3 regions of the Enterobacter sp. UPMP701 genome follow, and region 1 is predicted to be linked to each of the others. Evidence: predicted binding sites of a transcription regulator. Region 1 holds the regulator's gene; each other region holds the start of a gene.
The links. The regulator PurR, encoded in region 1, represses purine synthesis genes. The targets are predictions, from matches to a motif close to CANGCAAACGTTTGCNTG.
Positions count from the first base shown of each region.

Region 2: the regulator PurR is predicted to act here: its motif matches at 1,748-1,765, upstream of purL (phosphoribosylformylglycinamidine synthase).
Region 3: the regulator PurR is predicted to act here: its motif matches at 2,356-2,373, upstream of ACWKXT_RS07635 (nucleoside-specific channel-forming protein Tsx).

Region 1 covers NZ_JBSKJN010000001.1:527,400-532,916, forward strand. The annotation lists gene punC (purine nucleoside transporter PunC) at 1-938, opposite strand, end outside; gene punR (DNA-binding transcriptional activator PunR) at 1,053-1,964, shown strand; gene purR (HTH-type transcriptional repressor PurR) at 1,982-3,007, opposite strand; gene cydH (cytochrome bd-I oxidase subunit CydH) at 3,305-3,394, shown strand; gene ACWKXT_RS02600 (MFS transporter) at 3,557-4,723, shown strand; gene sodB (superoxide dismutase [Fe]) at 4,762-5,343, opposite strand; gene ACWKXT_RS02610 (C40 family peptidase) at 5,466-5,517, opposite strand, start outside.
Region 2 covers NZ_JBSKJN010000004.1:291,035-296,551, forward strand. The annotation lists gene purL (phosphoribosylformylglycinamidine synthase) at 1-1,662, opposite strand, end outside; gene mltF (membrane-bound lytic murein transglycosylase MltF) at 1,930-3,480, shown strand; gene tadA (tRNA adenosine(34) deaminase TadA) at 3,368-3,907, opposite strand; gene yfhb (phosphatidylglycerophosphatase C) at 3,932-4,567, opposite strand; gene ACWKXT_RS12895 (PTS transporter subunit EIIC) at 4,571-5,517, opposite strand, start outside.
Region 3 covers NZ_JBSKJN010000002.1:439,579-445,095, reverse strand. The annotation lists gene secF (protein translocase subunit SecF) at 1-25, shown strand, start outside; gene ACWKXT_RS07645 (VOC family protein) at 168-533, shown strand; gene ACWKXT_RS07640 (helix-turn-helix transcriptional regulator) at 548-1,228, shown strand; gene ACWKXT_RS07635 (nucleoside-specific channel-forming protein Tsx) at 1,339-2,217, opposite strand; gene ACWKXT_RS07630 (DUF3251 domain-containing protein) at 2,488-3,027, opposite strand; gene nrdR (transcriptional regulator NrdR) at 3,180-3,629, shown strand; gene ribD (bifunctional diaminohydroxyphosphoribosylaminopyrimidine deaminase/5-amino-6-(5-phosphoribosylamino)uracil reductase RibD) at 3,634-4,737, shown strand; gene ribH (6,7-dimethyl-8-ribityllumazine synthase) at 4,825-5,295, shown strand; gene nusB (transcription antitermination factor NusB) at 5,317-5,517, shown strand, end outside.

The sequences.
Region 1 (5,517 bases):
GCCCCGTTCGCGATGGCCATCACGCAGAATGGAATCAATATTTCGGCAAGACCCGCGCCCGGAATAAAGCCAACGGCCCAGGTCCCGATGACGCTCAACGCATACAGCACCAGCAGCCACGGCAGCATTTGCTGGCCTTCCCATTTTTGCAGCGCCGCGCGGCAGCCGTACCCGCCCACCAGGAACGCGATGGTCTGCGGAACGTAGCTCAGACCAATGGCCGCCGGGCTGTAGCCCATATCATGCAGAATAAAGGGCGAACCGGTCAGCCACGCGAAGAAGCTCGCCGAACAGGCGGCATAGATCAGAACGTTGCCGCGATATGCTTTTGCGCTCAGCAGGGAGGTGAAGGTAATCGGCTTCGCGTCAGCATGCGCCTCTTTTTTATGCGCTGGCTTGAGAGCGAACGCAGGCAGCATCAGCACCAGCGTGATGGCAAACAGCGTGGCAAAGATAGCCTGCCAGTCAAAGTGCGCGAGGATCCAGCTGCCCAGCAGCGGGGCGAGGGCAGGTGAGAGACCCACCAGCGGCATAATGGTAGCGAAAATACGGTTTGTGCGGTTTGCCGGGTAGTAGTCGGTGACCAGCGCCTGCCAGGTCACGGCAGCGGCACAGACGCCGACCGCCTGAGCAAACCGCAGCACCAGCAGCCAGGTAGCATCGCGCACCCATAACATCCCCAGACAGCCAACGGCAAAAATGGCCAGCCCCAGCAGCAATACCGGTTTACGACCAAAGCGATCCGAGAGCGGTCCCCAGAGCAGCTGTGCGAAAGCAAAACCGGCGAGGAACAAACTCAGGCTGGCGCTGATGGCCGCGGCAGGCGTTTGCAAATCTTCCTGCATCGCGGCGAAGGCCGGCAGGTACATATCGGTGGCCAAAAAGCCCAGCACGCTTAAGCCGCCGAGCCAGACTAAAAATCCTTTCCTGGGTTGCACTATTTTATTCTCCTGAGGAGGCAGGTATACATTGGCGCTGAGTGTAGGGAGTGCAAAGCCGCTTGTGAAACGCTAATATTTGGCGGGTGAATTCAAATTTTTTGCAGGCAGAAAATGTGGTCAGATTATTCTCTTGAAGTGGTCGATGCTGTCGCGCGTAACGGCAGCTTTAGCGCTGCGGCGCAGGAGTTGCACCGCGTCCCTTCGGCTATCAGCTATACGGTACGTCAGCTTGAAGAATGGCTGGCGGTTCCGCTGTTTGAACGGCGGCATCGTGATGTGGAATTAACGCCCGCAGGGGCGTGGTTTCTGAAAGAAGGGCGTTCTGTTATCAAAAAAATGCAGATCACCCGCGAGCAGTGTCAGCAGATCGCGAACGGCTGGCGGGGACACCTTTCCATTGCGGTGGATAACATCGTTAAGCCCAAGCGCACCCGGCAGATGATTGTCGATTTTTATCGGCATTTCTCTGACGTTGAACTGCGGGTCTCGCAGGAGGTGTTCAACGGCGTCTGGGATGCGCTGGCGGACGGCAGGGTAGAGATGGCGATTGGCGCGACCCAGGCGATCCCCGTCGGGGGACGTTACGCCTTTCGCGATATGGGGATGCTGAGCTGGAAATGTGTGGTGGCAAGCGATCATCCCCTGGCGGCGATGGAAGGGCCGCTGAGCGACGATACGCTGCGCAGCTGGCCGTCGCTGGTGCTGGAGGATACCTCCCGTTCACTGCCGAAGCGAATTACATGGCTGCTGGACAACCAGCGGCGGGTTGTCGCCCCTGACTGGGGATCGTCGGCGACGTGCCTCAGTGCCGGACTCTGCGTAGGCATGGTGCCCGCCCATTTTGCGCGTCCGCGTATCGACACCGGAGAGTGGATAGAGCTAACGCTGGAGAACCCGTTCCCGGATGCGGCCTGCTGTCTCACCTGGCAACAAAATGATGTCTCACCCGCTATGGCCTGGCTGCTGGATTATCTGGGTGACAGCGAAACGCTTAACCGGGAATGGTTACGGGAGCCAGACTGACTGGCCCCGGAAGAAGATTAACGACGGTAGTCGCGGAAAGGACCATCCGCAACGGAGCGGCGCTCGATGAGGCGTGGATGAACTTCAATGGACTGCGACTCTTCACGCTTGTTGACGATCCTGTCCAGCAGCATATTGAAGGCCGTTTCACCCAGCGAATCTTTCGGCTGGTGAATGGTGGTCAGCGCTGGCGTGAAGAAGCGCGCGTTGCGCACGTTGTCATAGCCGATCACGGAAATATCCTGCGGGACGCGCAGGCCAAGCTCGTCTGCGGCGCAGAGTGCACCCATGGCCATGATGTCGCCCCCGCAGAAGACGGCGGTCGGACGGTGCTGCTGGGAGACGATCTGCTGCATCGCGCGGTAGCCTGATTCCGGCTCAAAGTCACCCTGCACGATCCAGTTTTCCGGCACGGTAATCAGCGCCTCTTCCATCGCTTTCATAAATCCGGCCAGGCGGCCCGCACCGGTGTTGCGCTCCAGCGGACCCGGGATTACGCCAATCTCGCGGTGGCCGCGTTCGATCAGATAACGGCCCGCCATGTAACCGCCTTCGAAGGCGTTATCGATGACGGAATCGGTGAAGTCGGCGCGCGCTTCGCCCCAGTCCATCACCACCATAGGGATATGGCGATACTCTTCCAGCATCGACAGTACGGATTCCGGGTACTCGGAGCACATCACCAGCAGGCCATCCACGCGCTTTTGCGCCATCATCGACAGATAGGCACGCTGTTTTTCTATGCTATTCCATGCGTTGCCCAGAATCAGGGTATAGCCTTTCTGGAAGCAGTTTTTCTCTACCGCTTCAATGATCTCGGCAAAATAGGCCGCTTCGCTGCTGGTCGCCAGCAGACCAATAGACTTGGTGTGATTAACCTTGAGGCTACGCGCAACCGCACTCGGTGAGTAGTGCAGCTCTTTGATCGCAGCCCAGACGGCGTTGCGCGTCTCTTCCGCCACAAAGCGGGTTTTGTTAATTACATGTGATACGGTTGTAGTGGAAACGTTTGCGCGTTTTGCTACGTCTTTAATTGTTGCCATTAAATGTCACTCCAGACCATATCCTAAACTCCTGAAAAACTTGAAGGTAAACGTTTGCCTTCTCTCACCCTTATCTCGCAATTTTGGATTGCGGTACGCCAGGAAAACGACACGGGACGTCAGGAGGGGGTCAATGGCCGGTACGCTAATAAATTTAGCGTGGAATTTTGGCCTATCTTGATGAAAAGGGGAAGAGCTAAAGTGTTTATCAGCTTAAATCCAGGAAGATTTTTGAGCTAAATTGTGCAAAAATGAGCAAGCTCACTTTTCGTGGGGGGATTAAAAGGAGAAAAATTGATGAGTTCCGATCTGAAGTTTTCGCTGTTCACCACCGTTATTGTGCTGGCTCTGATTGTCGCGGCTGGCCTGACGGCTGCGCTGCACTGATTTACGCGGGGGGAGAGCCTTCTCCCTCCCGATCTCCTGATTGTTACTTCTCTGGCAAAAATCTTTTGCCATTTTGTTAACTTCTCATTTTTTGTGATTGATGTCATGCTTTCCGCTTCTTTGTTCTGTGTCACCACATGACACGGCATCCGGAGTTGACGCATGAAAATCAATTTTCCCCTGCTGGCCCTGGCGATTGGCGCTTTTGGGATTGGCACCACTGAATTCTCCCCGATGGGGTTACTGCCTGTTATCGCCCGGGGCGTGGACGTCTCGATCCCGGCCGCCGGTATGCTAATCAGCGCCTACGCTATCGGAGTGATGGTGGGAGCGCCGCTGATGACGCTTCTGCTTTCGCACCGCGCGCGCCGCAATGCGCTGATTTTCCTGATGGCGATTTTCACCCTCGGCAATGTGCTTTCGGCCATTTCGCCGGACTACACCACCCTGATGTTGTCGCGCATTCTGACCAGCCTCAACCACGGCGCGTTCTTTGGGCTCGGGTCGGTCGTGGCCGCGAGCGTTGTGCCGAAACACAAGCAGGCAAGCGCCGTGGCGACCATGTTTATGGGGCTGACGATTGCCAACATTGGCGGCGTACCGGCGGCAACCTGGTTGGGTGAAGCGATCGGCTGGCGGATGTCCTTCCTGGCGACGGCCGGGCTGGGCGTGGTCGCGATGGTGGCACTGTTCTTCTCCCTGCCGAAAGGCAGCGCCGGCGAACGTCCGGAAGTGCGTAAAGAGCTGGCGGTGCTGATGCGTCCGCAGGTGCTCTCCGCGCTGCTGACCACCGTGCTGGGGGCAGGGGCGATGTTTACCCTCTACACCTACATTTCGCCGGTCTTGCACGACATTACCCACGCAACGCCACTCTTTGTTACCGCGATGCTGGTGCTGATTGGCGTCGGCTTCTCAATTGGCAACTATCTCGGCGGGAAATTTGCCGACCGTTCCGTGAGCGGGACGCTGAAGGGGTTCTTAACCCTGCTGATTGTCATCATGATTGCGATCCCGTGGCTGGCGCGGAATGAATTCGGCGCGGCGATTGCGATGGTCGTCTGGGGAGCTGCCACCTTCGCCGTGGTTCCACCGCTGCAGATGCGCGTGATGCGCGTCGCCCATGAAGCGCCGGGTCTCTCGTCTTCCGTGAATATCGGGGCGTTCAATCTCGGCAATGCGTTGGGGGCTGCCGCCGGGGGCGCCGTGATTTCAGGTGGCCTGGGATACAGTTTTGTGCCGGTGATGGGGGCGATTATTGCCGCGCTCGGCCTGCTGCTGGTGATGATGTCCGGTCGTAAACAGCCAGAAGCGGTTTGTACGGCTGAATAAGCAAAAAACGCAGAAGGGTAACCCCTTCTGCGTGATCCTTACGCGGCGAAGTTCTTCGCCACAAAGTCCCAGTTTACCAGTGCCCAGAAGTGTTCCAGGTAGTTCGGGCGCGCATTACGGTAATCAATGTAGTAAGCGTGTTCCCACACGTCCACGGTCATCAGCGGCGTAGCGCTGGTGGTCAGCGGGGTGCCCGCGTTAGAGGTGGACACGATAGCCAGTTTGCCATCCGCTTCTTTTACCAGCCACGTCCAGCCAGAACCGAAGTTCTTGATGGCTGCATCGGTAAACTTCGCTTTAAACTCCGCAAAGCTGCCAAATGCGGCGTTGATGGCGGTTGCCAGTACACCGGCAGGTTCGCCACCAGCATTCGGTGCCAGGCAGTGCCAGTAGAAGGTGTGGTTCCACACCTGAGCGGCGTTGTTAAAGATTCCACCCTCTGAACCGCGGACGATCTCCTCCAGCGTTTTGCCTTCGAAATCGGTGCCCTTGATCAGGTTGTTCAGGTTGGTGACGTACGTCTGATGATGCTTGCCGTAGTGATATTCCAGGGTTTCCGCAGAAATGTGCGGTGCCAGGGCGTCTTTTGCATACGGTAGTGCAGGTAATTCGAACGACATTGCTTCTCTCCTTATTGTATTTTGCGTTGCCAATAACCCTACAGACAACAAGGACAGAATAGCAAATTGAAAGGGTATGCAAAAGAGGAACTTACCCTGCCGCGGGTGCGGCAGGGCAGGGATTAACGAATGGTTTTTGGCGTCATGACGCGACGCGCGCCGACGTAGTGACGT
Region 2 (5,517 bases), on a different contig from region 1:
CGCCAGCACGTAGCGCTCCTGAGATTCGTTACACCAGATTTCCAGCGGGCTCATGCCCGGCTCATCGCTCAGGATGTCGCGCAGGTTGAAGCGTCCGCCGCGACCGCCGTCGCTCACCAGCTCCGGCATGGCGTTGGACAAACCGCCCGCGCCCACGTCGTGAATGAAGAGGATCGGGTTGGCATCGCCCAGCTGCCAGCAGCGGTCGATCACTTCCTGGCAGCGACGCTCCATTTCCGGGTTGTCGCGCTGCACGGAGGCGAAATCGAGGTCCGCATCAGACTGGCCGGAGGCCATAGAAGAGGCCGCGCCGCCGCCCAGACCGATATTCATCGCCGGGCCGCCGAGCACGATTAGCTTCGCGCCGACGACGATCTCGCCTTTCTGCACGTGATCGGCACGGATGTTGCCGATCCCGCCCGCCAGCATGATCGGTTTGTGGTAACCGCGCAGTTCTTCGCCGTTGTGGCTGTCCACTTTCTCTTCATAGGTACGGAAGTAACCGTTCAGCGCCGGACGACCAAATTCGTTGTTGAACGCCGCGCCGCCCAGCGGGCCTTCAGTCATGATATCCAGCGCGGTCACGATGCGCTCTGGCTTGCCGAAATCTTCTTCCCACGGCTGTTCAAAGCCCGGGATACGCAGGTTGGAGACGGAGAAGCCGACCAGACCCGCTTTAGGTTTCGCCCCACGACCGGTGGCACCTTCGTCGCGAATTTCACCGCCGGAACCGGTCGCCGCACCCGGCCACGGAGAAATGGCCGTCGGGTGGTTGTGGGTTTCCACTTTCATCAGGATATGCGCAGGCTCCTGATGGAAGTCATAGCGCCCTGCTTCGCGATCGGCGAAGAAGCGGCCCACCTCGGAACCTTCCATTACCGCGGCGTTGTCTTTATAGGCAGACAGCACGTGGTCAGGCGTTTGTTCCATGGTGTTTTTAATCATTTTGAACAGCGACTTCGGCTGCTGTTCGCCGTCAATAATCCAGTCGGCGTTGAAAATCTTGTGGCGGCAGTGCTCAGAGTTGGCCTGCGCGAACATGTAGAGTTCGATGTCGTTCGGGTTGCGGTTGAGCTTAACGAACGCGTCCTGCAGGTAGTCAATTTCGTCTTCTGCCAGCGCCAGGCCGAGACGCAGGTTGGCGTCAATCAGCGCCTGACGACCCTGCCCCAGCAGGTCCACGCTCTGTACCGGCGCAGGCTGATGGTGGGAGAACAGTTTCTGTGCGTCATCAAGAGAGGCAAACACGCTCTCCATCATGCGGTCGTGCAGCTCTGCGGCAACCGCCTGCCACTGCGCGTCGCTCAGGGTAGAGGCTTCAACGTAGTACGCCACGCCGCGCTCCAGCCGGTTAATCTGGCTCAGGCCGCAGTTGTGAGCAATGTCGGTGGCTTTGGAAGACCAGGGGGAGATGGTGCCCGGACGCGGCGTCGCAAGGATCAGTTTGCCGGTTGGCGTATGGCTGCTCAGATTTGGGCCATACTTGAGCAGGCGTTCCAGCTGTACGCGCTCCTCTGCATTCAGGGGGGCATTCAGGTCAGCAAAATGGACATACTCAGCGTAAATATTGCTTACCGGAAGGTCGGCCGCCTGAAAACGTGCCAGCAGTTTGGTAATACGGAAGGCAGACAGTGCAGGCGAACCACGCAGAATTTCCATCATAAGTCTCTCGTCTTCGAAGCGCCGGGGCGCTTACAGTGTGCGCAAGGGGGGAAAACGGGCGTCATTATAGAGAATCCTGAGCGTCGACGAAACCGTTTGCGTCGAAATAAAATTGACGAAGAGATTTAACAATAGATGTGACCTGTCTCTCTAATTGGTTGCCAAGTGGCGCAAGTTTACGCAAAATGCCGCTCATTCAATGGCAAACCTTATTATTAACATGGCTACAGCAGACTGAGGCAACCGGCGTCGCAGAGAATTAACTAATTGAAAAAATTAAAGATTAATTATCTGCTCATCGGCATTGTTACGTTGCTGCTGGCAGTGGCCCTCTGGCCTTCCATCCCTTGGTTCGGCAAAGCCGAAAACCGTATCGCCGCCATTCAGGAGCGGGGGGAACTGCGCGTCAGTACCCTCAACTCTCCGCTGATTTACAGCGACATCAACGGCAAAACCATTGGCCTGGATTATGAGCTGGCGCAGCAGTTCGCCGATTACCTGGGCGTAAAGCTCAAAATTACTGTGCGTCAGAACATTAGCCAGCTGTTTGACGATCTGGATAATGACGATGCCGATATCCTCGCTGCCGGGCTGGTGTACAATAGCGAGCGCAGCAAGAACTATCAGCCAGGCCCGACCTACTATTCCGTTTCCCAGCAGCTGGTCTATCGCGTCGGGAGCCTGCGCCCGCGCTCTCTGGCCTCGATTAACGCGCAACAGCTAACGATTGCTCCCGGCCATGTGGTGATTGACGATCTGCGTGAGCTGAAGGAGAAGAAATACCCCGATCTGAGCTGGACGGTTGATCCTAAACTCGGCACGACAGAGCTGCTGGAGCAGGTAAAAGATCAGAAACTGCCCTACACCATCGCCGATTCGGTGGCGATCAGCCTGTTCCAGCGGGTGCATCCTGAAATCGCCGTGGCGCTGGACGTGACGGACGAACAGCCGGTGACCTGGTTTACCCATCTGGATGACGATCAGACCCTCTCTGCGGCCATGCTCGATTTTTATAACACCATTAATGAAGACGGCACGTTGGCACGCCTTGAGGAGAAGTACCTCGGCCACGGTGATGACTTTGACTACGTTGACACCCGCAGCTTCCTGCGCGCGGTGGACAGCGTCCTGCCGGACCTGCAGCCGTTGTTCGAAAAATACGCCCAGGAGATTGACTGGAAACTGCTGGCGGCAATCTCGTATCAGGAGTCCCACTGGGACACCCAGGCCACGTCGCCTACTGGCGTACGTGGCCTGATGATGTTAACCAAAAATACCGCGTTAAGCCTGGGCGTGAACGACCGTACCGATGCGGAACAGAGCATCAGCGGCGGGGCGCGCTATCTGCAGGATATGATGGCTAAAGTCCCGGAAACGGTGCCGGAAGAGGAACGGATCTGGTTCGCGCTGGCGGCCTACAACATGGGCTATGCGCACATGCTTGACGCGCGGGCTCTGACGGCGAAAACGAAAGGTAATCCGGATAGCTGGTCTGACGTGAAACAGCGCCTGCCGCTGCTGAGCCAGAAGCCATGGTATAACAAGCTGACGTACGGCTACGCGCGCGGACATGAAGCCTACGCCTACGTGGAAAATATCCGTAAGTATCAGATTAGCCTGGTCGGCTATCTGCTGGAGAAAGAGAAAGAGGCGACCGAGGCAAAACAGCTGGCGGAAAGTTATCCGGTTGTGGCACCGGACGAACTTAATCACCCGACAACTTCAATTCTGCCTTTTGTTGCTTTTTCTGCTGACGGCGCATTCGAAAGAAATCGCTTAATAGCCCCGAACACTCTGGTGCAAGTACCCCACCGATAGTCTGCACCTGATGATTCATCCCAGGATGACCCAGCACGTCCATCAGTGAACCGGCGGCCCCGGTTTTCTCATCCCGCGCACCAAACACCAGCGTCCCGATTCGACTGTGCACCATCGCACCGGAACACATCACACAGGGTTCAAGCGTCACGTACAGAGTGGTATCGAGCAGGCGATAGTTTTGCAGCACCAGTCCGCCCTGACGAAGGGCCATAATTTCGGCGTGCGCGGTAGGATCGTGGCGGCCAATAGGACGGTTCCACCCTTCCCCAATCACCTGGTTGTTATGAACCAGCACCGCGCCCACGGGCACTTCGCCCTCGTCCCAGGCGCGTTGAGCCAGCGCCAGCGCGTGACGCATCCAGTATTCATGATTGTGTTCAGGGTTGGACAAGGGTTGATACTCCAGTCGAAAAGCGGGCGGCATTATACACAGCCCTTATAGATAAGACTATTCGAGTTGCTGAAGTTCACCGAGGGGAGTAACGCGCCAGCGATGCTGGCAAAAATAGAGCAGCGGGTTGTCCTGCTTGCTGTCGCTGTAGCCGCTGTACAGGCGCAGTGGCGTGCCGATGCGTTTTTCCAGCTGGACCACTTTTTCATGCCCCAGGCAGCGCAGGGTCAGCACCCAGCCGCCGTAGCCGCGGGAAATTTGCGTAGCGATAAGATTCACGCGCGGCAGCCAGGGGGTATCAAAGTAGACTTGCTCAACCAGCGTCTGCGGGGAGCCGGTAATCAGCCAGATGTCGGCATCGTTGGCGTCTAGATAGCTGGTCAGGCGCGCCTGCACCACGGGGAACGCGGCGACGTGGCCGCGGAACCAGTGCGCGAAATCCTGTTCGAGGCGTTTGAGCCGCGCTTCGCTGTGGCCAAACGTGCATCCCCACAGCAGCAGGCTCATCGGCCATCGCGCCGCCCGGCCTTTCACCAGCAGCGCGATGCCAATCACAGGTAAGAGCGGCAGGACGAGCAGCGCGTTCAGAGGCTGGCGCCGCAGCAGGTAGCGCATAAACGTACCAAACATATCCTGCTGATGCAGCGTTCCATCCAGATCGAAAAAGACAACGCGACGCTCGTGACTGGTCAAACCTTACTCCTCTGGGTCGTTGAATCCTAACAGCCAGGTAAACAGGAACCCGGCGATCACCGCTACTAAATAGCCTAACAGATAGAGCATGACTTTTCCGGTCACGATGGTTAATGCCAGCGGTAATCCGGAGATCCCGAAGGTAATGACGGTCGCCACTTTCCAGTAGCTGATTAACGCCCCGCCTACAGCGCCCCCCAGACAGGCCGCAAGGAACGGTTTACCCAGCGGCAGCGTGACGCCGAATATCAGCGGCTCGCCAATGCCGAGCAGCCCGACCGGTAGCGCCCCTTTAATCACCTTTTTCAGACGTGCGTTGCGGGTTTTCATCAGGACGGCAATCGCCGCTCCCACCTGCCCCACGCCCGCCATTGACAGGATAGGCAGCAGCGCGTTGTAACCGTGCGCCTGCACCAGCTCGACGTGAATCGGCACCAGCCCCTGATGCAGGCCGGTCAGCACCAGTGGCAGGAAGGTGCCAGACAGCACCGCTCCCACCAGCAGGCCGCCGCGATCGATAGCCAGAGACGCGCCGTGAGCGATAGCGTCAGAAATCCACCCGCCTAACGGCTGAAGGACCACAATCGCCACGCTACCGGTAATTAAGGTGGTCAGCAGCGGGTTGAGGATCAGCTCAATCGAGCCAGGCAGAACCGCGCGTAGCTTTTTCTCGATCCAGCACATCAGGATAACCACCAGCAGCACGGCGATCACCCCGCCGCGCCCAGGCTGGAGCGCCTCGCCAAACAGCGTGATTTGCGCCAGCTGCGGGCTGGACAAGATCCCCGCCATTACGCCGCCCATGGCCAGCGAGCCGCCAAACACCTTCGCGGTGTTGACCCCGACCAGGATGTTCATTATGGCAAACACCGCGCTGCCGAAGATCCCGAGAATCCCCAGCAGGTTCGGATACTGCGTGGCAAAGTCCCCGACGATATCCGGCCGCTTGA
Region 3 (5,517 bases), on a different contig from region 1:
GGATCAGCCGTCCATTCTGCCGTAAGCCGACGTTTAGCGCGTTATTGAAATCCCGGTCTGTTGACCGGGATTTTTTTTATCTGCTCCTGACAAACACTCCTGACAGTATGCTGTCAGGAGCCCTGTCGTAGACTCCTTCTGAACCCAAACAACAGTCAGGAGGATGTATGAAAAGCGTCATTAACTGGTTTGAAATTCCGGTCTCGGATATGGATCGCGCCATCAAATTTTATGAGCCAGTGATGCAGCTCGCGCTGCGTCGCGAGAAAATGGACTGCGCGGAGCTGGCCGTTTTCCCGCATGAGGATCCGTATACCGGCGGGGCGCTGGCAAAATTTGACGGCGTTACACCGTCTTTGCAGGGCGCTATTATTTACCTGCATACTGACAATCTGGCGGCTACGCTCGATCGCATTGCCTCTGCGGGCGGCGAGTGTGTGTTTGGCCCGCTGGAACTGCCGCATGGCATTGGCACTATCGCATTGTTTACCGACAGCGAGGGTAACCGCGTCGGCCTCCATCAACCTGCCTGAGAGCGAATGACGTTATGACCCGACGCGCTGACCGTTTGTTTCAGATTGTGCAGATCCTGCGGGGCAGGCGTCTGACAACGGCAGCGCATCTGGCGGAGCGGCTGGGCGTGTCCGAGCGCACGGTCTACCGTGATATCCGCGACCTGTCGCTTTCCGGCGTGCCGGTGGAAGGCGAGGCGGGGAGCGGATATCGGCTGATGTCGGGTTTTGACCTGCCGCCGCTGATGCTGACAAACAAGGAGTCAGAGGCGCTGATCGTCGCGATCCGCCTGCTCAAAACCTGGGGAGGGGAGTCGCTGTCGCGCGAGCTGGAGTCGGCTCAGGAGAAGGTGCTGGCTATCCTGCCCGAGGAGAGTCGTCGCAAGGCGGAGCAAACGCGGATCTACGCCCCGGAGTTTTGCATGCAAAGCCACTCCCGCAGCGATTTTGACATGATTCATCAGGCGATTTCCGCCCAGCTTGTGCTGGCGCTGCATTATCGTGATGAGGCCGGGCAACTCTCAAAACGCGAGGTTCAGCCGCTGGGGCTGTTCTTCTGGGGGGAGCGCTGGCTGCTGGCGGCGTGGTGCGAACGGCGCGATGACTACCGCTGTTTCCGGCTCGACCGGTGTCTCAATATTGTGATGACGGAGAGGCGGTTCAGCGAGAGTGCGGACAGGTCTCTGGCGGATTTTTTGCGGAAAGTTAAGCAGTAAAAAGCCAGCTCAAGAGCTGGCTTTTTTGCCCGGCGGTGCTGCGCTTGCACGGGTCTACAGGTTTTGTACGCCGGGTAAAGCATAGCCGCCACCCGGCACCAACCACAACGTTAGAAGTTATAACCTACGACCAGGTAACCACCCCAACCGGTAGAACGGACGTTTTCTTTCATCCAGTTCAGATCGGCGTCGTCGTTCCACTGGCCACCGTTGTGCCAGTAACGCGCAACAACAGAGTAGTGCCAGTGATCGTAGTTCAGCGCCAGGATATGGCTGGACGCGATAGAGTCATTGGTACGCTGTTTAATGCCGTTCTCTGCGTAACCACTCTTATCGCCCAGATCTGAACCCCAGTCGAAGTTGGTGAAGCCGATGTAGCTCAGGTTACCGCCCCACAGTTGGGTGATTGGCACAAAGTATTTCACTTTGAAACGGTAGCCATCCCACTCATTCTGGTTTTCAGCACCGTAGTTCTGCCACTGGTATTTCGCGTACACGTTCAGGGACAGGCTCATTGGCAGGCCAGTGTCGATGTCGGTACCCAGACCCATATACCAGGTGCTCTGACGACCGGACTCGTTGCGGCCCATGTCGTAAATATAGTTGTTCGCGAAGTACCACTCTTTAAACGGACCAAACGCCAGGCTGGTGCCCGTCAGCTTATCAATAGAGAAGCGTGGTTCGATTTCCATAAACAGAGGGGAACCGTGGTTCCAGATACCTTTAGCCTGCGTGTTACCGCCGAAGAAGACCGGAGCATCCATATAGCCGTAGAAATCAAACCAGTCTTTTTTGGCGAACGCTTCGTATTCCAGGTAGGTATCGTTGCGGATCTGTGGTCCGAAACGGGTGTGGTAGCTACCAACCACGTTAACGCTCTGGTGCCACCAGTCGGAGAGGTATTGTGGTTTGTCGTTTTCCGCTGCGTTAACAGTGAAAGAGGAGGACAGTGCCAGCACGGCGCCAGCTGCGAGTAATGTTTTTTTCATAATCATGCCACTGATTGAAATTCCCTTCCGGGAGTGAAAAATGCGCGAATTGCGTTTCTAAATATTTCGTGTTTCTGCGGTGCCTATTATAGGAATCCCTGCTCACAAAAATATGTGTTGTTTCACATATCTCTCACACACGTAATCGATTGCTTTCACGTTTGCGTACTTTAAACGGCCGGGATTGTAGCGGCAATCATTTATGTTGCCAATCCATACGAAATGTAAATGTTAGCGGAGTGACATTTCACTCCGCTCAAAAGGAAGGAATTACTGCGCGGCGGGTTGGATATCGTGAATGCGGATAAAGCCTAACTGCTCAGGCGTAAGGCCGCTTAGCTGAAGCGGAATATCCACATCGCTGGGTGCCAGAACGCTGGCCGGGGCAGTGAAAAGCTGGTTCTTCACGTTCACTTCCTGGTAGCTCTCCGTGGTGCCCTGGATCTGGCCCCACTCTACGGTGCCGCTAAAGGCGGGCAGCGGATCGTTTGATTCACCATGAATACGCAATGTTGCGCGCGTACCATCCGCATTCGCCGCCACATTCACCAGCGACATTTTCAGTGTGCCAATCTGGCTGTTAAGCAGGGCGGGCGTATTTGCCCCCGGCAGCAGATATACCCCGCCGGTGGATTTCGCGTTCAGCGCGTTTTGCTGGGTGATCTTCACCGTTTCTTTGTTCAGTTTGTCCATTGCCGAATTGAGCGTGTTCACACTCTGTTTCATCTGGCGGACTTCGGTTTGCTGTGCGCAGGCACTGAGGGTGAAGAGGCTCCCCACCAGTAAAATTTTCAGGTAACGTCTTGTCATAGCGTTTATTTCCTTGAAATAACGGATCCTTGCTATGGTAGCCAGCAATGTCTCGCCAGACATAGATCCTTTGTCTCAAAAAGCTCTTCCTTTGTTGTCAGGCCAGATCAGGGTAAAATGAAAATCAGTTAACCGGATAACAGGGATACCGTATGCATTGCCCATTCTGCTCCGCTGTGGATACCAAAGTCATCGACTCTCGTCTTGTGGGCGAAGGGTCTTCTGTACGCCGTCGTCGGCAGTGCCTGGTGTGCAACGAGCGTTTCACGACCTTTGAGGTTGCAGAGCTGGTAATGCCGCGCGTGGTAAAAAGCAACGACGTGCGTGAGCCTTTCAACGAAGAAAAGCTGCGCAGCGGGATGCTAAAAGCCCTCGAAAAACGGCCCGTCAGCGCAGACGATGTCGAAATGGCGTTAAACCACATTAAATCTTATCTTCGTGGGCTGGGCGAGCGCGAGGTCCCGAGCAAAATGATCGGCAACCTGGTGATGGAGCAGCTGAAAAAGCTCGATAAAGTTGCCTACATCCGCTTTGCTTCTGTCTACCGCAGTTTCGAAGATATCAAAGAGTTTGGCGAAGAGATCGCCCGCTTACAGGATTAAGCTCATGCACGATGAGATGTACATGGCGCGAGCCATGAAGCTGGCGCAGCGCGGTCGTTTTACTACCCATCCCAACCCGAACGTCGGGTGCGTAATCGTGAAAGATGGCGAAATCGTGGGGGAAGGCTATCACCATCGTGCGGGTGAGCCGCATGCCGAAGTGCATGCGTTGCGCATGGCGGGCGAGAAGGCGCGCGGCGCCACGGCCTACGTGACGCTCGAGCCCTGCAGCCATCACGGACGTACGCCGCCGTGCTGTGACGCGCTGATTGCGGCGGGCGTGGCTCGCGTGGTCGCAGCGATGCAGGATCCTAACCCGCAGGTGGCCGGACGTGGATTATATCGGCTCCAGCAGGAAGGGATCGACGTCAGCCATGGCCTGATGATGCAGGATGCGGAAGCCATCAACAAAGGCTTCCTGAAGCGCATGCGCACCGGCTTCCCGTTTATTCAGCTCAAGCTGGGCGCCTCGCTGGACGGCCGTACGGCAATGGCGAACGGTGAAAGCCAGTGGATCACCTCGCCGCAGGCAAGGCGCGATGTGCAACGTCTGCGCGCGCAAAGCCATGCTATCCTCACCAGCAGCGAAACCGTTCTGGCTGACGATCCGGCCATGACCGTGCGCTGGGACGAACTGAATGCCGATACCCAGGCACTCTATCCGCAGGAGAACCTGCGCCAGCCGCTACGTATTATTATTGATAGCCAGAACCGCGTGACGCCGCAGCACCGCATCGTGCAGCAGCCGGGTGAAACCTGGATTGCCCGCACCAAAGAAGATACGCGCGAGTGGCCGGAAGGCGTGCGCAGCATTATGGTGCCGGAGCATAACGGACATCTGGATCTCGTGGTGCTGATGATGCTGCTCGGCAAACAGCAGGTGAACAGCATCTGGGTCGAAGCCGGTCCAACGCTTGCCGGGGCGCTGCTCCAGGCGGGGCTGGTGGATGAGCTTCTCGTCTACGTTGCGCCTAAACTGTTAGGTCACGACGCGCGCGGCCTGTTTGTGCTGCCCGGCCTTGAAAAACTGGCCGACGCACCGCAACTCACATTCAGCGAGATTCGTCCGGTGGGTCCGGATGTTTGCCTCCATTTAACGACAGCGTAATTGCACCCGAAATAGGGAAGCAGTGCGCAAAGTATTATGATAAAATCCGCCCCCCTGCGGGGCCAAATGAACCCGTAAAGGAAGAGTATGAACATTATTGAAGCTGCTGTAGCTACCCCGGACGCTCGCGTCGCCATCACCATTGCGCGTTTCAACAACTTCATCAACGACAGCCTGCTGGAAGGTGCGATTGACGCCCTGAAACGTATCGGCCAGGTTAAAGATGACAACATTACCGTTGTTTGGGTTCCAGGCGCTTACGAACTGCCACTGGCGGCGGGCGCGCTGGCGAAAACCGGTAAATACGACGCGGTGATTGCACTGGGTACCGTTATTCGTGGCGGCACTGCGCACTTCGAATACGTTGCGGGCGGTGCAAGCAACGGTCTGGCACACGTTGCGCAGGATGCTGAAATTCCTGTCGCGTTCGGCGTGCTGACCACCGAAAGTATTGAACAAGCCATCGAACGTGCTGGCACCAAAGCCGGTAACAAAGGTGCAGAAGCTGCACTGACCGCGCTTGAAATGATCAATGTATTGAAAGCCATCAAGGCCTGATTTTTTTGTAAGGGGAATTCCGTGAAACCTGCTGCTCGTCGCCGCGCCCGTGAATGTGCCGTTCAGGCACTTTACTCCTGGCAGTTGTCCCAGAACGACATCGCTGATGTTGAATACCAGTTCCTGTCAGAACAGGACGTGAAAGACGTTGACGTTCTGTACTTCCGTGAACTGCTGTCGGGAGTGGCGACTAATAGCGCGTATCTCGATGGTCTGATGAAG